3 regions of the Janthinobacterium sp. PAMC25594 genome follow, and region 3 is predicted to be linked to each of the others. Evidence: predicted binding sites of a transcription regulator. Region 3 holds the regulator's gene; each other region holds the start of a gene.
What was found. The regulator FNR, encoded in region 3, switches genes on or off when oxygen is low (the NO sensors DNR and NnrR bind a similar motif). The targets are predictions, from matches to a motif close to TTGATNNNNATCAA.
Positions count from the first base shown of each region.

Region 1: the regulator FNR is predicted to act here: its motif matches at 4,658-4,671, upstream of KY494_RS01780 (PAS domain-containing methyl-accepting chemotaxis protein).
Region 2: the regulator FNR is predicted to act here: its motif matches at 3,836-3,849, upstream of KY494_RS20955 (universal stress protein).

Region 1 is NZ_CP080377.1:392,894-399,258, forward strand. Features, by position in the region: gene KY494_RS01765 (chemotaxis protein CheW) at 1-1,415, opposite strand, end outside; gene KY494_RS01770 (chemotaxis protein CheD) at 1,402-1,932, opposite strand; gene KY494_RS01775 (protein-glutamate O-methyltransferase CheR) at 1,929-2,753, opposite strand; gene KY494_RS01780 (PAS domain-containing methyl-accepting chemotaxis protein) at 2,757-4,391, opposite strand; gene KY494_RS01785 (3-hydroxyacyl-CoA dehydrogenase NAD-binding domain-containing protein) at 5,023-6,365, shown strand, end outside.
Region 2 is NZ_CP080377.1:4,671,728-4,678,092, reverse strand. Features, by position in the region: gene KY494_RS20985 (hypothetical protein) at 151-396, opposite strand; gene KY494_RS20980 (NnrU family protein) at 781-1,359, opposite strand; gene KY494_RS20975 (Imm10 family immunity protein) at 1,429-1,821, opposite strand; gene KY494_RS20970 (GNAT family N-acetyltransferase) at 1,969-2,385, shown strand; gene KY494_RS20965 (M56 family metallopeptidase) at 2,393-3,139, shown strand; gene KY494_RS20960 (hypothetical protein) at 3,204-3,704, shown strand; gene KY494_RS20955 (universal stress protein) at 4,014-4,850, shown strand; gene KY494_RS20950 (NADP-dependent malic enzyme) at 4,909-6,365, opposite strand, start outside.
Region 3 is NZ_CP080377.1:3,994,120-4,000,484, reverse strand. Features, by position in the region: gene ccoG (cytochrome c oxidase accessory protein CcoG) at 1-1,238, shown strand, start outside; gene KY494_RS17985 (FixH family protein) at 1,385-1,909, shown strand; gene fnr (fumarate/nitrate reduction transcriptional regulator Fnr) at 1,913-2,671, opposite strand; gene KY494_RS17975 (response regulator) at 2,911-5,985, shown strand; gene KY494_RS17970 (TOBE domain-containing protein) at 6,087-6,365, opposite strand, start outside.

The DNA.
Region 1 (6,365 bases), 2.9 Mb from region 3:
TCATCCATTTCGCTGCGCAAGTCGTCATGTTCTCCCGTGCGGATGATTTGCGGCGCCGCAAAGCGCTGGCTGTCGGAAATGGTCATGATGTTGTCGACATGGTCGACAAGGAAGCCGTAGCGCTCGCTACCCCGTTCCACGATGAGGATCTTGCCGGCGCCCGCGTCAGGCAGGGCCGGCATGGCGTACAACTGGCGCAGGTCGATGATGCTGATCATTTGCTGGCGCAAGTTCAGCATGCCGCGCATGCAGGCCGGCATGCCCGGCGGCGTGGTGATGGCGCCGCTGAAGTCGATGATTTCGCGCACCTGCCCGATTTCCACGGCGAAGCGGGTTTCCACGGTAAACGTGATGTAGACGCGGCGCTGCGCCTTGCGCGTGGCGGCCGTGGCCGTTTCCGCGTCGTTTGGATACAGGCGCTTGTGGCCGTCGCGCATCTCGACGATCTCCGCCTGCGACAGGATGCCCTTGTGGTCGAGGAAAATGATGTCGCCCAGGCCCTCTTTCGTGATGCAGCCGGCGAACATGGCCGCGCGGGCCTTGCTCAGCAGGGGAATCGGCAGCACTTCATCGCCAAAGAAATGCACGATGCTGTCGACGGAGTCGACGAGAAATCCCACGGTCGTGTCATCGAGGCGCACGACGATGATGCGTTGGTCACTGGTCGCCGCCTTGGCTCCGTTGCCGGACCCGGCCGCTTGCAGCAGGGTGCCGAAATCGATGACGGCCACCTGGCTGCCGCGAAAATGCATGCGGCCAAGGCACAGCTCACTATTCAGCAGGGAGCCGTGCAGTTCGGGCACCCGGATGATTTCCTGGATGGCCAGCATTTCGAAGGCGAACGCGGCGCCGGCCGCGTGAAAGCTGACGCACTGCCGGCGTTCGCTTTGCGCGTGGTAACGGGCCGTGCTCAGCTTGGCGCCCGTCGCTTGCAGGGCCAGCACATGGGGCACGTTTTCGATGCGCAGCAAGGCGTGCGGGTCGAGGATTTGCAGCAGGCGCGCGCCGCCATCGAGCAAGATCGTGCCGGCGATGACGGCGTGGCTGTCGCCGGCCGCATACTGCAGGGCGCAGCGCGCGCTGGCGGGCACGCGCAGGATGTCGCCCGTATTCTGGAAGACGATGCCGATCAGCACCTGCTGGAAATCGAGGATGGCGATCTTGTCCGTGGCCACGGCGCGTGGCGCATCGGCGCGGAACAGCCGTCCCAGGTTGACCACCGGAATGACGCTGCCGCGCAAGGTGAACATGCCTTCCAGATAAGCGGGCGACAGGGGCAGCGCGGTGACTTTGGCGGGATAGTTGACGACCTCGCGGATGCAACTGGCGGGCAGGGCGAATTCATCGTCGCCCAGGTGGAAGGAGCCGAACAGTTCGGTGGCCGTGTCGCTGGCGCCCTCTTCATGCATATCCATATGCGCCTTCCTTGCGAGGAATCAATTCGGGTGGCGCCACCACATCGGTGACGACATAGCTGTGCTTGGCGCAATCGATCAGCAACTGGCGCCCGTGGCGGCCGCCCAGCGCGCAAAAGCTCACGTGCAAGCCGCACTGGTCCAGGTATTTTTGCGCCGCTTGCGCGTTTTGCCGGCCCACCTGCAGGCGCCCATGGCCATTCGCGGGGCCAAACATGCTGGCGCCGCCCGCCAGCACCACGTCGATGTCGGCGTAATCGGCTTGGCGCACGCCCATCAGGCGCAGCAGCGAAGGCACGGCCTGACTCACATAGCGAGCACCAAGGGCGCTGTCGGCCCTGGGCGCTTCCGGCAGCAGACAATGGGCCAGCCCGCAGCAGGGGCCGTTCTTCCAGATGAAACCGATGCCGATGCAGGAGCCCAGCAGCGCCTGCAGCTGCTCGCCATGCGTGCCCACGCTAAGTTGCCCCATGCCAACATGGTGCAGCGGCAGGCCATGCTCGATGATGATGCTCATGCGCTACCCGCCTTGTAAATCATGGGAAATTCGAATTGATAGCCGGTGCCGAGGCGGGCGATAGTTTCCGACTCGCCCAGGATCAGCCGCCCCTCGTCCTTCAGGCTCAGGCGCGCCTGGCGCAGCACAGTTTCCTGGTGCCCGGCGTCGAAATAAATGAGCACATTGCGCAGGAACACCAGGTCGAACTGCCGCGCCGGGCGCAATGCCTCCAGCAAATTATGCTGCGCAAAGCTGACGTGCTGCCGCAGCTCGTCATTGACCTTGACGCCATGCGGCGAGGGCGTGAAGTATCTGCGCAGTAAGTCCGGGTGCGACAGGCGGATGCGCTCGACGGAACGGCCGCTGTACTGGCCGGCCCGCGCCGCGCCCAGGATCTGTTGCGAAATGTCGCTGGCCAGGATCTGGTAGCGGAAGGCGGGCGCTTGCAGCCTGAATTGCTCGCACAGCATGGCGATCGAATACAGCTCTTCGCCGCTGGCGGCCGCCGCCGACCAGATGGCCAGACTGCCATCGGGATGGGCGTGCGCCCAGGCGGGCAGGTAGCGGTCGCGGAAGTAATCCCAGATCGATGGCGTGCGGAAAAACAGGGTGTCGTTGGTGGTCACCAGGTCGATGAAATGGGCCACCTCGTCGCGGTCGCTGGTCACGCGCTCCAGGTAAGCCTGGTAGCTGTGCAGGGACAGCGCCTGCAGCCGTGGCTGCAAGCGCCGTTCCAGCAACACGCTCTTGCGCGCGGTCATGGCGATGCCCGTATGCTGGCGCACCAGCGCGATCAGGCTCGTCAGCACCTCGGGCGTCAAGGTGGCCGCGTGGCTCATGGCCTACACCACGAAGCCGGAGACAGTCTGGTTCAGGCTGCCCGCGCGCTCGTTCAGCCCATCCGTCGAGCGGGCGATGCTGTCGCAATTGGCAGCCGACTTTTCCGTTTCCTCGGCGATGTACTGGATCGCCGTCGACACTTCGCGCGCCGTCAGCAGCTGCTCGTTGGCCGCCTTCGAGATATCCGAGATGGCCAGCGTGGTCTTCGCCACGCCCGAGACGATCTTGTCGAAGGCATCGCTGGCCTGGCGCGAAATCTCGCTGCCCGTCGAGACGCGCTTGACGGATTCGTTGATCAGCTTGGAAATCTCTTTTGTTGCCTGTGAGGAACGCTCGGCCAGCTTGCGCACTTCGTCGGCGACGACGGAAAAGCCCAGGCCGTGCTCGCCCGCGCGCGCCGCCTCGATGGCCGCATTGAAGGCCAGCATGTTGGTCTGGTTGGCGATCTCGCTGATGACCTTGACGATTTCGCCGATGTCTTCCGACGAGCGGTTGATCAGGTCCATCGCCTTGATCGACTTGGCGACGGCGCGCGCGCCCGCTTCCGCTTCCTGCTGCGTGGCTTTCGCCAGGAAATCGGCATTCGAGGTGTTTTCCGCGATGGAGTTGATGGAAAACGTCAGGCCATCGATGGAGGCGTTCATTTCTTCCACCGTGGCGCCCAGCGCCTGCGTGCCCACGGCCACGCCCGTGGCCCGCTCGGCGATGGCATGCGAGGCATCGGCAAAGCCGTTGGCCGCCGAGACCACGGTGCCGATCACACCGCGCAAGTCGATGATCATCTTGCTGATGCCGCCGGCCAGGAGGTCGATCGGCTCGTCGCCTTCGGGCACGATATTGCAGGTCAGGTCGCCTTGCGCCGCGCGCGCCACCGAGTCGAGCAGGGCATAGACCTTGCGGCTGTCGTTGGCGGCCTTGGCCTGGATGCTGTTTTCCAGGTTCACCTGGTCCGTGATGTCGATGGCGAACTTGACCACTTTATACGGCTTGCCGTTCAGGTCCAGGATGGGATTGTAGGTAGCCTGTATCCACACCACCTTGCCATGGTTGCCCAGGCGCTTGTAGCGGCCCGCGTCGAATTCGCCGCGGTTGAGCTTTTGCCAGAATTTCTTGTACTCGGCACTGCCGGCATACTCGGGCTCGCAGAACATGCGGTGGTGCTCGCCCTGGATATCGCTCAAGTCATAGCCCATGACGGCAAGGAAATTGTCGTTCGCGTCCAGTACATTGCCCTGCATGTCGAATTCGATCACGGCCTGCGCCTTGCCGATGGCGCTGACCTTGCCTTCGTATTCGGCATTGCGCTTTTTCAGGGCCGTGACGTCGGTGGCGAACTTGATGACTTTATACGGCTTGCCGTCCGCGTCGAGGATGGGGTTGTACGACGCGTTGATCCACACTTCGCGCCCGTCCCTGGCGCGGCGCTTGTATTCGCCCTGGTCGAATTCGCCCCGCCCCAGCTTGGCCCAGAAGTTGCTGTATTCGTCCGTTTTTACATACTCGGGGTCGCAGAGGATGGCATGGTGCTTGCCTTGTACTTCGGCCAGTGTATAGCCGAGCACGCGCAGGAAATTGTCATTCGCATGCAGGATGGTGCCGTCGAGTTCGAATTCGATCACGGCCTGGACACGGTTCAATGCAGTATTTATCGCTTGTAAGTCCAGATCCTGGGAGTGGCTGACATGGCTGGCTGCGTCCATCATATTTCCTTCGGTGTGAGAAGAGGAAGGGGAGCGATAAGGCTGCTGTTATTATTTTTTCTGCTATCCAGATAAGACAGGGAATAAGGCAACGATGTTATTGCAGTGGGCAACATCTGGTGATAATCGGTGAGAATGTGCGCGATGAACGGCCGTCAGTGCTTGTCCTGCGGTTTGCCTTAACATAAATAAATTGTAGAGTATTGATTTGAATCAATAATTTTATTATTCCCCAGCGTCTGGCGAAAAACAAGGGGCGGGAATAAATAATGTCAAAATTGTCGCAATTGGCCCCGGCCGGCATATAAGAAAAACATTTTTTCGCATTATAAAACACCGTTATTATTGTTAATATTTTCTTATATAAATGAATATGCAAGTGATAGCTTCTACTGGGGCTTGCCGCTTGCAGCAGAATCTTTCCGCAAACCTTGAGGTACCATGGCGTACCATGCTGGCGCCCGGGCGCATGCGACAAAAATAATACGAGCGTTCTTTTATGCGGTATAGTAAAGCTTCATCCCTTGCAACCACCTCATACGTTGAGCAAAACCAATAAGGAAGAGACATGAGTGCTGAATATCAAGTGAACGGCGCCGTTGCCGTCATTACCCTCGCCAATCCGCCCGTCAATGGGCTGGGCCTGGCGACGCGCACGGCCGCTGTTGCGGGCATCCGCCAGGCGCTGGCGGACGAGGCCGTCAAAGCCATCGTCATCACGGGCGCCGGCAAGGCCTTTTCGGGCGGCGCCGATATCAAGGAATTCAATTCGCCCAAGGCGCTCACGGAACCGACCCTGCACACCCTGATCAACGTCGTCGAGCAATCCACGAAGCCCGTCGTGGCGGCCATCCACAGCGTGTGCATGGGCGGCGGCCTGGAGCTGGCGCTCGGTTGCAACTACCGCGTGGCCGCGCCTGGCGCGCAGATGGCCTTGCCGGAAGTCAAACTCGGCATCTTGCCGGGCGCGGGCGGCACGCAGCGCCTGCCGCGCGTGCTGGGCCTGGAAATGGCCCTCAACATGATCGTCTCGGGCACGCCCGTGGCATCCGAGAAACTGGCCGGCACGGCCCTGTTCGATGAAGTCATCGCCCCCGGTGCCGACTTGTTGCAAGCCGCCGTGGCCTTCGCCACCAAGGTGGCCGACGTGCGCCCGCTGCCGAAAGTGCGCGAGCGCAAGGTCGATTACCCTAACCACGAAGCGTTCCTGCAGTTTTCGCGCAATACCGTCAAAGCCATGTCCGGTCCGTTCCCCGCGCCGCTCAAATGCGTCGATGCCGTGGCGGCCGCCGTGACGATGAAGTTCGACGATGGCTTGAAGTACGAGCGCGAACTGTTCATGCAACTGGTGCAGTCGCCCGAATCGAAAGCCCTGCGCCACGCCTTCTTTGCCGAGCGGATCGCCAGCAAGGTGCCCGACGTGCCGTCCGACACGCCCGTGCGCACGATCGCCAGCGCCGCCATCGTGGGCGCCGGCACCATGGGCGGCGGCATCGCCATGAATTTCGCCAACGCGGGCATCCCCGTGATGCTGCTGGAAACAAAACAGGAAGCGCTGGACAAGGGCCTGGCCACCATCCGCAAGAATTACGAGAACACGGTGAAAAAGGGCAAGCTCACGCAAGAGAAGGCCGAGCAGCGCATCGCTCTGGTCAGCGGCACGTTAGCCTATGCCGATATCGCGCAAGCCGATATCGTCATCGAAGCCGTCTTTGAAGAGCTGGGCGTGAAGGAAGCCGTGTTCAAACAGCTCGACGCCGTCATGAAGCCGGGCGCCATCCTCGCCTCGAACACGTCCACCCTGGACCTGGACAAGATCGCCGCGTTCACCCAGCGCCCGCAAGACGTGATCGGCACGCATTTCTTCAGCCCGGCGAACGTCATGAAGCTGCTGGAAATCGTCCGTGGCAA
Region 2 (6,365 bases), 680 kb from region 3:
TTATTCCCGATAGAGCTGCACATTACGCCCAAGAAGTCGCCGCTTGGGCGGTCGAACGGGAAGCGCTACTGCGCTGCAGCGAGGCGAGCTATGAGCCGCAGCGGGGCATTGCCGCCGCGTCACTGGATAGCGGCCGACGATTCCTTGCCATCATGAGTAGCTCATTTCCAGACCGGCCATCCTGACAACGAAGAAGGTGACGATCCCCAAGGCCAGGAGCAACAGCATGAAGACTGCGACCACCTTGCCGCTTGCGCGCAGCACCGCGCGGTTCTGCTTCGCCTTATCCTTATCCTTCTTCCCTTGATCGTAATGCCACTTGATGGCGAAGAACATGCCCGTGCAGAGCACGAAAGCCTTGAATGTCACGAAGACTATGGGGGTCCAATCGATCATTTTGCGTATTTCCAGTCTATTACTTGACACTATCTATCGTGAGGAGCACTGCCTCAAAACGCTGCGTCAGCAGCTTCTGTGCAAACCATCCCCCCAGACATCCTGTTTGACTCTTTCATTATATCTACCTATGAAATAACAATGGCATCGGGCGCAGTGATTGGCCGAATGCGGATGAGAGAGGAGAAAACGTCAGCGACTGCCATGCAAGGATGCTGCCGCACGTGTTGAAGCATACTACTTCAAAACAATTTCCATACATTGAGACAAAATGTCCCAGTTGAAAACCATGCAAGATGATCATTTGGCTATCTGCTTGCCGTGATTGGCCGGGAACAAGGGAGCGGGCACAGCAGCAGGGAAGCTGCTGCCTAAGGCTAGTACTTAACCAAACGGCCGCACGCCAAACAGCACGCCATGCAGCCAGAACGCCAGCAGCAGCCACAGCGCGACCCCAGCGCCGATGGCGATCAGGGTGCCTTGCATGGTGCCGCCCGGGTACGCCACGCCGGCCGCGCGGTCGCGCCGCACTGCGGCATACAGATCCACCGACGACCAGACGAGGAAGCCGCCGAACAGCAGCACGTCGGCCACGCTGCCGTTGGCCAGCAGATGCGCCACGGCCCAGAGTTGCGTGCCCAGCAACATGGGGTGGTGCACCCAGGTCTTGATGCGGTTGCGCGGCACATTGGCCGCCGCCAATAAAATCAGCGAGAACAGCATCAGCAGGGCGCTGGTGTGGCGCAAGCCCATGGGCGGCGTCCACAGCACCAGCGCGTGCTGGCGCGCCAGGGCATAGCCCCAGATGATCAGGCCCAGCCCGGCAAACGCCACGAGCGAATACAGCCCCTTCCAGCGCTTTTCGCCGAGACGCGCCAGTTGGGCGCTGCGCCAGCCATCGGCGACGATGCGCACCGAGTGCAAGCCCAGGAACAGCAGCAAACCGAGTATCAGCACCGTCATCGTCTTCTCCCGCAGTCAATAGCAGCTACCGAGCATAGACGACGCCATGGCCGGCGTCGTCCGCGCAGATCAACGTTCCTCGCGATAGTAGTCGCAGCCCTCGAACGTGGTGCGCAGCGCCTGCTGCAGCTGGGCGTAGCGCTCCGGCGTCAAATTGAAACGCACGTCGATCTGGCCGTCGTCATCCATCTGCATGGCCGCCTCGGCATCCATCGGCACGGACAAGCGGTTCGGATGCAGGATGACGGCGTGCATGTGGCCATACCAGGCAAATTCCTGGCCGCAGTATTCAATATACGGTTCGTCCATGCCCATGGCGACGTCCTGCTCGTCATACTCGTCCGCGCGCTGCAACATCAGGTAGACGGGCTCGCCTTTGTCGGCCGGCGCGGCCAGGGTGGTAATCAGGGCGTCGTCTTCATTCATGACAGACAACTCGGTGGCGGTAAATCCTGCGGACATGGCGTGCTTTCAACAAATAGAGGGATGACGCCACCATAGCGCAAAAGCGGCGCGCACGACATAGGCACGGGCGAATAAAGCGTGCCGCCCCGCAAGCCCATCGCCGCCTATAATTGCTGCTCCAAACTATTTCCACAGGAGAGCGCCTTGACCGCAGCATCGCCCTACACCACCCGCCTGGCCATCCCCTCCATCGCCACCTACCAGCAGCTGCGCGTGGCCGCCGGCATGAGCGCGAAAAGCACGGACGCGGCGGCCAAGGGCTTGCCGAACTCCCTGTTTGCCGTGCAAATCCTGCATGGCGACGCCGTGGTGGGCATGGGCCGCATCATTGGCGATGGCGGCTGCTTCTTCCAGGTGACCGATATCGCCGTGCTGCCCGCGCACCAAGGCAAGGGCCTGGGCAAGCGCATCATGCGCGAGATCATGCAATTCATCGAGACGGCGGTGCCGGAAAGCGCGTATGTCAGCCTGATCGCCGATGGCCAGGCGCAAGACCTGTACGCGCAATTCGGCTTCCAGCACACGGCGCCCGCCTCGGTCGGCATGGCGCTGAAGCGCTAGGCGCCCGATGCCTGTCTGGCTGCTATGCAGCATGGCGCTGGCACTGCTGTTGAGCGCCGCCGCCTGGCGCGCCGAACGCGCGCGGCAGCGGTGCGGGCGCCCGACGCGCTGGCTGTGGCTGGCGGCCATCGCCGCGTCCGTCATCGTGCCCCTGGCATGGCTGCCCGGCGTGCTGGCAGCCATGCCGGCGGAGCAGGCACAGCTGAAACTGGGCTGGTTTGTCTTATCGAGCGGCATGCTCTTGATGTTGGCGCTGCGCAGCATCTGGCTGCTGTCGCACCAGCGCCGCTGGCAAAAGAGCTCCTTGCTGGGCACGCCCGTGTACTTGAGTGGCGGCATCGGCCCCTGCGTGGCGGGGCTGCTGCGACCGCGTATCGTGATGCCCGTCTGGCTGCAACTGATTCCGTCCCAGCAACAGGCGCTGCTGCTGGCTCACGCACAATGCCGGCTGGCCGCGCGCGACCCGCTGCTGCTGGCCCTGGCGTACGCCTTGATCGTGCTCATGCCGTGGAACCTGCCCCTGTGGTGGCAGTTGCACCGGCTGCGCTTTGCCATCGAAGTCGATTGCGACGCGCGCATGCTGGCGCATGGCCACGCGTGGCGCGACTATGCCACGGTGCTGCGTCGGCACGGCCAGTATTATTCGGGCCTGACGGGCGCCGCGCCCATCGTGCTGAACGACCCGCGCGCGCTGCGCCGGCGCCGCCATCTGATGGCCAGATTTACCGGGAAGCAGGCGGCGAACTTGCTATAGTAGCGGCAACGCCGCGCGGCGCGCCCGCGTTCCCGGCTCCCCCCTTAGAAATCAGAGAGATACCATGCTTTACCTGCTTGCCATCGTGATCGTCATCGCCCTGCTGTACTACGTCTTCAGCGGCCGCACGCCCGTCAAACCGCTGCACAAGCCACTCGTCTCGGTGCGCCAGTACGTGCCGGCGATTCCCGCGGGCGCACCGGCGCACCACTGGAACGACGAGGGGCGCTTTGCGTCGGAAGTGGAAAACGAAGCGATGTACCAGAGCGCCATCGCCAAACTGGCCGGCGAACACGGTCCCGGCAACGCGGAAGAAAAATGCCTGGCCCTGCTCGTCTGCGACGATGCCAATCCGTTCCAGGACAAGGCCATCGCCGTCTTCATCGATGGCCAGCTGGTCGGTTACCTGTCGCACAACGACGCCCTGCGCCTGCGCCGCAACCTGGGCCGCATGGACCTGGTGGGCCAGCTGACCTCGTGCGACGCCGTCATCCGTGGCGGCGGCCTGTGGAACGGCAAGCGCCTGTCGTATGCCGTGTGGCTGGACTTGCAGCCCTACAATTAAGTGAACTCCCGCCACGGCCAGCGTTGTTGCGTCACACAAAGCAGTGCCGGACAGATGGCGCCGGCGCCGATGCAGACCACTGGAAGGGCAAGGAGTTCGATGCCATTATCGCCGGCAGTGGGCCAGGCATTTTGATGCACATCAAACAGCTCGCAATTTCCTGGCCGTCGCCTTGCGCAAGGCCACGGCCCGTGTTTTCTTGACCCACGTCAAGCACAGCATAAGAAAATCCCTGGCCACTACGGCAATGCTGGACTTGCCCACGTTGTCGTTCTAGCCTTGTTGCCATCCTGACTAGCGAATGACACCATGGCTTATAAATCCATCCTCGTCCACGCCGACCTGTCGCGCCATGCGCCGCAGCGCATCGCCATCGCGGCGCGGCTGGCGCACGCGCACCAGGCGCACCTGATCGGCGCGGCGATGACGGGCGTGTCGCGCTTTACCCTGGAAAACAACCGCGGCATGCGCGGCGGCGCCGTGGCGGCGCAGATCAACGCCCTGCATGGGCAGGCGGAACAGGCGCTGGACCAGTTTGAAACGCTCGCGCGCCAGGCCGGCGCCGTCTCGCTCGAACGGCGTCTGATCGAAGACGATGAAGATGGCGGCATGGCCGTCAGCGCCCGCTACAACGACTTGACAGTGCTCAGCCAGCACGACGACAGCGAAGCACTGCCCGGCGCCATGAGCGACCTGGTGCCCTACGTGATGCTGAACGCGGCGCGTCCCGTGCTGATCGTGCCGCGCAGCGGCCAGTTTGCGGAAGTCAGCAACACCGTGGTGGTGGCCTGGGATGGCAGCATGGAAGCGACGCGCGCCATCGGCCACGCCCTGCCGCTCTTGCGCGCGGCGCGCCTGGTGGTGCTGGCCCTGCTGCATCCGCCGGCCGGCCATGCGCAGCCGGCCCGCCATCCGGGCGCCGACATCGCCGCCTACCTGAGCCGCCATGGCGTGCCCGTCGAGGTACGCCCGGCCGTCGCCACAGGCGACGTCGGCGCGGCGCTGCTGGCCATGGCCGCCGAAGTGCATGCGAACCTGCTGGTGATGGGCGGCTACGGCCACGCGCGCTTCCGCGAAATTTTGCTGGGAGGCGTGACGGAAACCGTGCTGCGCCAGATGACATTACCCGTGCTGATGGCGCACTGACGTAAAAAAGCCGCGCCACCCTTGCGGATGGCGCGGCTTTCAATTGACAGCGACAGCCTTAGACCTTGCGTTGCGCTACGGCATCAACCACGCACAAGGCCGTCATGTTGACGATGCGGCGCACGGTGGCCGATGGCGTCAAAATGTGCACGGGCTTGGCGCAGCCGAGCAGGATCGGACCCACGGCGATGCCGTTGCCGGCGGCCGTTTTCACCAGGTTGTAGGCGATGTTGGCCGATTCGATGTTCGGCATGACCAGCAGGTTGGCATCGTGCTTCAGTGCCGAATTCGGCATGATTTTTTGACGCAGCTTGCTGTCGAGGGCCGTATCGCCGTGCATTTCGCCGTCGATTTCCAGGTCCGGCGCGCGTTCCTTGATGATGGCCAGCGCGGCGCGCATCTTTTGCGCCGAGGCGCTGTCGCTGGAACCGAAGTTCGAATGCGACAGCAGCGCCGCGCGCGGCGACAGGCCGAAGCGGGTCATCTCTTCGGCGGCCATGATGGTGATCTCGGCCAATTGCCCGGCGTCCGGGTTTTCGTTGACGTGCGTGTCGACCATCACCAGCTGGCGCTCCGGCATGATCAAGACGTTCATGGCCGCGTAGACATTGCTGCCGGCGCGCTTGCCCAGCACCTGATCAATGTATTTCAGGTGCAGCTGGGTGGTGCCGAAGGTGCCGCAGATCATGCCGTCGGCGTCGCCCTTGTGGATCATCATCGAACCGATCAGGGTGTGGCGGCGGCGCATTTCCAGCTTCGCGTATTCCTCGGTGACGCCCTTGCGGCTGGTCATCGCGTAATACGTGTTCCAGTAATCGCGATAGCGCTCGTCGAAGTCCGGGTTGATGACGTCGAAATCGACGCCTTGCTTCAGGCGCAGGCCGAACTTCTGGATGCGCGCTTCGAGCACGGGCGGACGGCCCACCAGGATGGGGCGCGCCAGTTTTTCATCGACCACCACTTGCACGGCGCGCAGCACGCGCTCTTCTTCGCCTTCGGCGTAGACGATGCGTTTGAGTTCGGCCGGCGTGGACTTGGCCATCAGGAACAGCGGCTTCATGAAAGTGCCGCTGCGGTAGACGAATTGCTGCAGGCTGTCCGCATACGCCTGCAAATCCTTGATCGGACGCGTGGCGACGCCCGATTCCTCGGCTGCCTTGGCCACCGCTGGCGCGATCTTGATCAGCAAGCGCGGGTCGAACGGCATCGGGATCAGGTATTCAGGACCGAACGACAGGTTGCTGATGCCGTAGGTGGTGGCGACGATGTCCGACTGCTCGGCATGCGCCAGGTCGGCGATCGCGTGCACCACGGCGATTTCCATTTCGCGCGTGATCGTCGTCGCGCCGCAATCGAGGGCGCCGCGGAAGATGTACGGGAAGCACAGCACGTTGTTGACCTGGTTCGGATAGTCCGAACGGCCCGTGGCGATGATGGCGTCGCTGCGCACGGCCTTGACTTCTTCCGGCAGGATTTCCGGATTCGGATTGGCCAGCGCCAGGATCAGCGGGTTCG
Region 3 (6,365 bases):
GCAGGCAAGCCCTGCTGTTCGATTTGACCACGCGCAAGTTCTACATTTTCGGCGTCGTGCTGTGGCCCCAGGATTTCATCTATCTGGCGGCCCTGCTGATCATCTGTGCGTATTTGTTGTTCCTCGTCACGGCCATTGCCGGGCGGGTGTGGTGCGGGTTCTCTTGCCCGCAAACGGTATACACGGAAATCTTCCTGTGGGTCGAACGCCGCATCGAGGGCACGCGCAGCGCGCGCATGGCCCTCGACAAGCAGGGGCCCTCCGTGCGCAAGGCCGTCAAGAAGACGGCCAAGCACCTGGTATGGGGCGCCATCGCCCTGTGGACGGGCTTTACCTTTGTCGGCTACTTCACGCCGATCAAGGAACTGGCGCAGGCGGTGACCACCCTCAATTTCGGTCCCTGGGAATGGTTCTGGGTCTTGTTCTACAGCCTGGCAACCTACGGCAACGCGGGCTGGCTGCGCGAGCAGGTGTGCAAATACATGTGCCCCTACGCGCGCTTCCAGAGCGCCATGTTCGACCAGGACACCCTGATCATCACTTACGATGCCAAGCGCGGCGAACCGCGTGGCGCCATCAGCAAGAAGGCCGGCAACAACGACAAGCTCGGCGATTGCATCGACTGCACGCTGTGCGTGCAGGTGTGTCCGACCGGCATCGATATCCGCAACGGCCTGCAGTATGAATGCATCGGCTGCGCCGCCTGCGTCGATGCCTGCAATACCGTGATGGACAAGGTCGAGCGGCCACGGGGACTGGTACGCTACAGTACCGACCATGCGATGGAAAACAACTTCAATTCGAAGCAGATACGCCAGCGCGCCATGCGCCCGCGCGTCTTGATCTACACTTCCATCCTGGCCCTGATCATCATCGCCGTGTGTACCTCGCTGGCCCTGCGCACGCCCCTGAAAATGGACGTGATCCGCGACCGCGGTTCGATGGGACGCGAAGTGGAAGACGGCATGATCGAAAACGTCTACCGCCTGCAGATCATGAACACGTCCGAGCAAACCCAGCATTTCAAAATCAGCGCTTCCGGCTTGCCGGGCCTGACCTTGCTGACGCGCGAAGAGGTGACCTTGCAGCCGACGGAAACGCTGGGCTGGCCGATCCGCCTGCGCGTGCCGCACGGCGTGGGAGAAAAGGGGTCGAACAAGATTGCGATCGAATTGCACTCGCTGGACGACCCATCGCTGCATGTGCGTGAAAGCGCGGTCTTCATCGTGCCGCGGTGATGTTGATTCGGGGTCGGACCCTCTGGGTCCGACCCCGGTATTTCGCCGTAGGGGTATCATCAATCATGCGTTAGGGTCACTTGATTTTCAACCCGGAAGCAAAAGCTGGGGTCAGACCCACAGGGTCCGCCCCCAAGGAGAACAAAATGTCCGACAGTCTGAAACTGCAACCTCCCGTTGCACCGTGGTACAAGCATCGCTGGCCTTGGCTGCTGATGATCGGTCCCGGCCTGTCCGTGGTCGTCGGCAGCTGCATGGCGTATATCGCGTTTACGCAGCCCGATGCGCTGGTGGTAGGTGATTATTACAAGCAGGGCAAGGCGATCAACCAGGACTTGCGGCGCGACACGATCGCCAGCGACCTGGCGATGGATACCAGCCTGTCCTATGATGTGGCGTCAGCGCGCCTCAGTGGTTCCGTGCACAGCTTCGGCAAGGCTTATCAGGGTCCGTTGCAGCTGCATCTGGCGCATGCGACCCTGCCGGAAAAGGATATCAAGCTGCTGGTGCAGCCCGATGCGGCCGGCAATTTTTCCGTAGCGCTGCCGATGCTCGAACGCAGCCGCTGGCAAGTACTGGTGGAAAACGACAAACGCGAGTGGCGCCTGTCCGGCATCTGGACCTGGCCGCTGCAGCGCAGCATCGCGCTGCACGCCGATGAAGAGCTGTAAGCCTTATTTGCAGACGTCGGTACCGGCCGTAATGGCCTTCAGTTTGGCCGGCTGCAAGATCTCGATCTCGCGGTTGGAGACGCGCAGCCAGCCTTCCTTCTTGAATTTCGACAATAAACGGCTGACGCTCTCGATGGTCAGCCCCAGGTAATTGCCGATTTCCTCGCGCGACATGCGCAGCTGAAATTTGCTGGCCGAATAGCCGCGCGCTTCATAGCGCGAGGCCAGGTTGACGATAAAGGCGGCAAAACGCTGGGTCGCCTGCATATTGCCCAGCAACAGCATGACGCTTTGTTCGCGCGTGATTTCCTGGCTCATCATGCGATGGAAATGGCGCAGCAGGGTCGGCATATTGCCCAGCAATTGTTCCAGGCTGGAAAAAGGAATTTCACACACTTCGCTGTCTTCCAGCGCCACCGCATTACAGTGGTGGCGGTCGGCGCTGATGGCATCCATGCCCAGCAGTTCGCCAGCCATCTGGAAACCCGTCACCTGCTCTTCGCCGCCCGGATTGATCTGGTACGTCTTGAAGTGCCCCAGGCGGATCGCGTACAGGTTCTGGAACGAGTCGCCGATGCGGAACAGCGAGGCACCGCGCACGATCTTGCGGCGGCGGCCGATGATCTGGTCCAGCCTGTCCATGTCGCCCACATCGAGGCCCATTGGCAGGCACAATTGATGCATGCTGCAGGTCGAGCATCGCGCACGCAACGCTTCCACGGTCACTGTGGGCATGGTGGGAGTGAGTAGCGCTTCAGTCATGTCGGTACCTTTTAGAAAATGCAACAACAAGTTTACTGCATACAGGGTTGCCGTGTGCCAATTTCACCGCATTTCCGCTGAATAAACGACGTTCTGACTTTGATTATATGGCAACATCGTCAAAAGCCCATGCGGGGAGGGCAATTTGCGCGGTGGCGCTTGCCAAGCTGGGGCATTGATAGGAAAATTCCTGACAGCATTATCTGCCGCCTGTGCCGCCCGGTACTGAAAAGGAAATCATGAAGCCACTCGGCATCAAAGTAAAAGTCGCGCTGGCCACCAGCCTGACCTCGATCGCCATGATCGCGCTGGTCACCATGATCCAGCTGCAGCACATGCGCGCCGACTTCACCCGAGTACTGCTGAGCCAGCAATCTGCCCTGATCACCCGTACCGCTGCCGAACTCGACGACAAGCTGGGCATGCTGCTGCAGATCGTCACGCTGACGGCCAGGCAGCAGCCGCCGGAATTGATCGGCCAGCCCGCCCAATTGCGCGAATACTATTCGCGCCGCGCGATGCTGGTGCTGTTCGACGACGTGCTGGTGCTCGATGCGCACGGCGCCGTCGTGGCCGACATGCCGCTGGTCACGGGCCGCATCGGCATCAACGTGGCCGAGCGCGAATATTTCCAGACCGTCTTGCGCACGCGCCAGCCCATGATCACCGAGCCGATGCTGGGCAAATCGAGCGGCATGCCCATCGTGCAGATGGTCGCGCCCGTGCTCACGGCCGATGGCCAGGTGGCCGGCGTGGTGATCGGCGTGCTGCGCCTGTACAAGGACAACCTGCTGGGACGCCTGCGTTCGGAAAAGATCGGCAAGAGCGGCTATTACTTCATCCTCACGCGCGGCGCCGTGCCGCGTTACGTGCTGCACCCCGATACCGACCGCTTGCTGCAGCCACGCCAGCCGAACGCCAACCTGACGACGACCCAGCTGCTGAAGAACGATAGCGAAGGCAGCATGGTCAGCACCAACAGCCGCGGCATCACGGCCGTCAACAGCTTCAAGCGCCTGAAATCGGTGAACTGGCTGCTGGCCGCCTCGCTGCCCCTCGACGATGCCTTCGAACCGTTCGATGGCGTGCTGTACCGGCTGGTGCTGTGGAGCACCCTCGCCTCGCTGCTGGCCGCAGCCGTTCTGGGCTGGGTCACCGTGCGCCTGCTGTCGCCGCTGGTACGCCTGCGCGACACCCTGCGGGCGCTGCACACCAGCGGCAGCCGCTTCACCCCCGTGCCGGTGCAGCAGCGCGACGAGATCGGCGAACTGACGGAAGCGTTCAACGGCCTGATGAGCGAACGCGACCGCCTGCAGCAGGAACTCGAATCGCGCGCGGCGGAACTGGAACAGGAGCGCGACCGGGCCGAGGCGGCCAACCGGGCGAAGAGCGATTTCGTGGCCAACATGAGCCATGAAATCCGCACGCCCCTCAATGCCGTGCTGGGCATGGTGTACTTATTGGGCAATACCAGGCTCGATACGGAACAGCGCAAGTATCTGACCATGGTGCGCGTGGCGGGCCAGTCGCTGCTGGGCATCCTCAACGACGTGCTCGACTATTCGAAGATCGAGGCGCGCCGCATGGAATTGTCGCCCGTCGAATTCGACCTCGACGAAGTCATGAACACGCTGGCCACGACGATGACCATGAATGCGGGTGAAAAGGAGCTGGAACTGGCCATCGCCGTCGAGCCCGACGTGCCGCGCCGCCTGGTGGGCGATGCCCAGCGCCTGCAGCAGATCCTCGTCAATTTGGCCGGCAACGCCATCAAGTTCACCGAGAGCGGCGAAGTGGTGGTGGCCGTCAGCCTGACCGAGAAAGAGAACGGCCGCGCCTGGCTGCGCTTCGAAGTGCGCGACACGGGCATCGGCATGACGGACCTGCAGCAACAGCAACTGTTTGCCGCCTTTTCACAGGGCGACCAGAGCATCACGCGGCGCTTCGGCGGCACGGGCCTGGGCCTGGCCATCAGCAAGCAGCTGATCCACATGATGGGTGGCGATATCGCCGTGGCCAGCAGCGAAGGCAAGGGCAGCCGCTTCTGGTTCAGCGTGCCGTTCGAGATGCTGGCGCAGCCGGCCGAAACGCGGCGCACGCCGGCCCTGGGCCAGCTGCGCCTGCTGGTGGCCGACGATAACCGCACCACGCGCGAACTGATCGTCAAACTGATCGAGGCCTGGGGCTGGCTGGCCGACGAAGTGGACTCCGGCTTTGCCGCCATCGAACTGTACCGCGAACGCCTGGCGCAGCAACAACCATACGACGTGGTGCTGGCCGACTGGCACATGCCCGTCATGGACGGCCTGGCCACGGCCAAGGCCATCCGCCAGGCGGCCAGCGGCCAGCGCCAGCCCATCGTGGTGATGGTCAACGCCTTCGCCCGCAACCACCTGGAGGAAATCTCCAGCGCCGCCGAGGCCGATGTCGTGCTGATGAAGCCGATCACGGGCTCGAGCCTGTTCGATGCCCTGCACCAGGCGCTGATCGCCAAGAACGACGGCGGCGAGCAGCGCATCCTGCACCAGCCGCTGGGCACAGAGCTGGCCGGCGTGCATTTCCTGCTGGTGGAAGACAATCATTTGAACCAGGCCGTGGCGCGCGGCATCCTCGAACACATGGGCGCCACGCTGGACGTGGTGGGCGACGGCTTGCAAGCCGTGGAACGGCTGCGCACGGAAGCGCTGCGCTACGACATCGTGCTGATGGACATGCAGATGCCCGTCATGGACGGCTTCAGCGCCACCCACATCATCCGCACGGAACTGCGCTTGAACTTGCCCGTGATCGCCATGACGGCCGGCGTGCTGGCGTCCGAACGCGAGCGCTGCATGACGGCCGGCATCAGCGATTTCATCGCCAAGCCCGTGGTGGTGGAAGAGATGATGGGAGTCATCCTGCGCCACCTGCCGAAGCGCCCGCCCGTGCAGACGGCCGGGCCGGTGCCCCTTGCCGATGAGGAAGTATTTTCCATGGCGCCGCTGATGCGCGTGATGGGCCGCGATGCGAAAGGGCGCGGCGTGCTGCGGCGCATGGTGGAAGACGCGCTGAACAAGGGCATGACGCCCGTGCGCGACGCCGAAACGGCGTTGCAGGCGGGCCGCCACAGCGACGTGGCGCGCATCCTGCACGGCGTGCGCGGCTCCGTCGGCACCCTGGGCACGAAACGCCTGATCCGCGCCGCGTTCGCCACCGAGGAAGCCATCGACGCGGGCCGCCTGGACGAGGTGCCAAGCCTGCTGGCGCACACGGCGCAGGAACTGGAACTGGCGCTGGCGGCGGCGGCGGATTGGTTGTCCAGGCTGAAGGATTAAAAGAGTAGGTCGGATTAGCGCGCAAGCGCGTAATCCGACATGATTCGCCAACAATATTGTCGGATTACGCGGCGTGCCGCCGCTAATCCGACCTACCCAATTTACGCGGGCACGCCCAGAATCACGCTGGACGCTTTAAATATCGCCGTCACCTTGCTGCCGATCTCAATGCCCAGGTCGGTGCTGCTCTGGTTCGTGATGATGGCGGCAATCGTGCCGCCGCGCGGCAAGTCCAGCACCACTTCCGTGTTGACGGCACCCGTCTGCACGCGCGTCACCAGCCCGGACAGCTGGTTGCGCGCGGAAAAGCGCGCCCCTGCGCTGTCCGCCACGAGGATGATGGACGACGCCTTGATCAGCGCAAACGCTTCCGCGCCCGG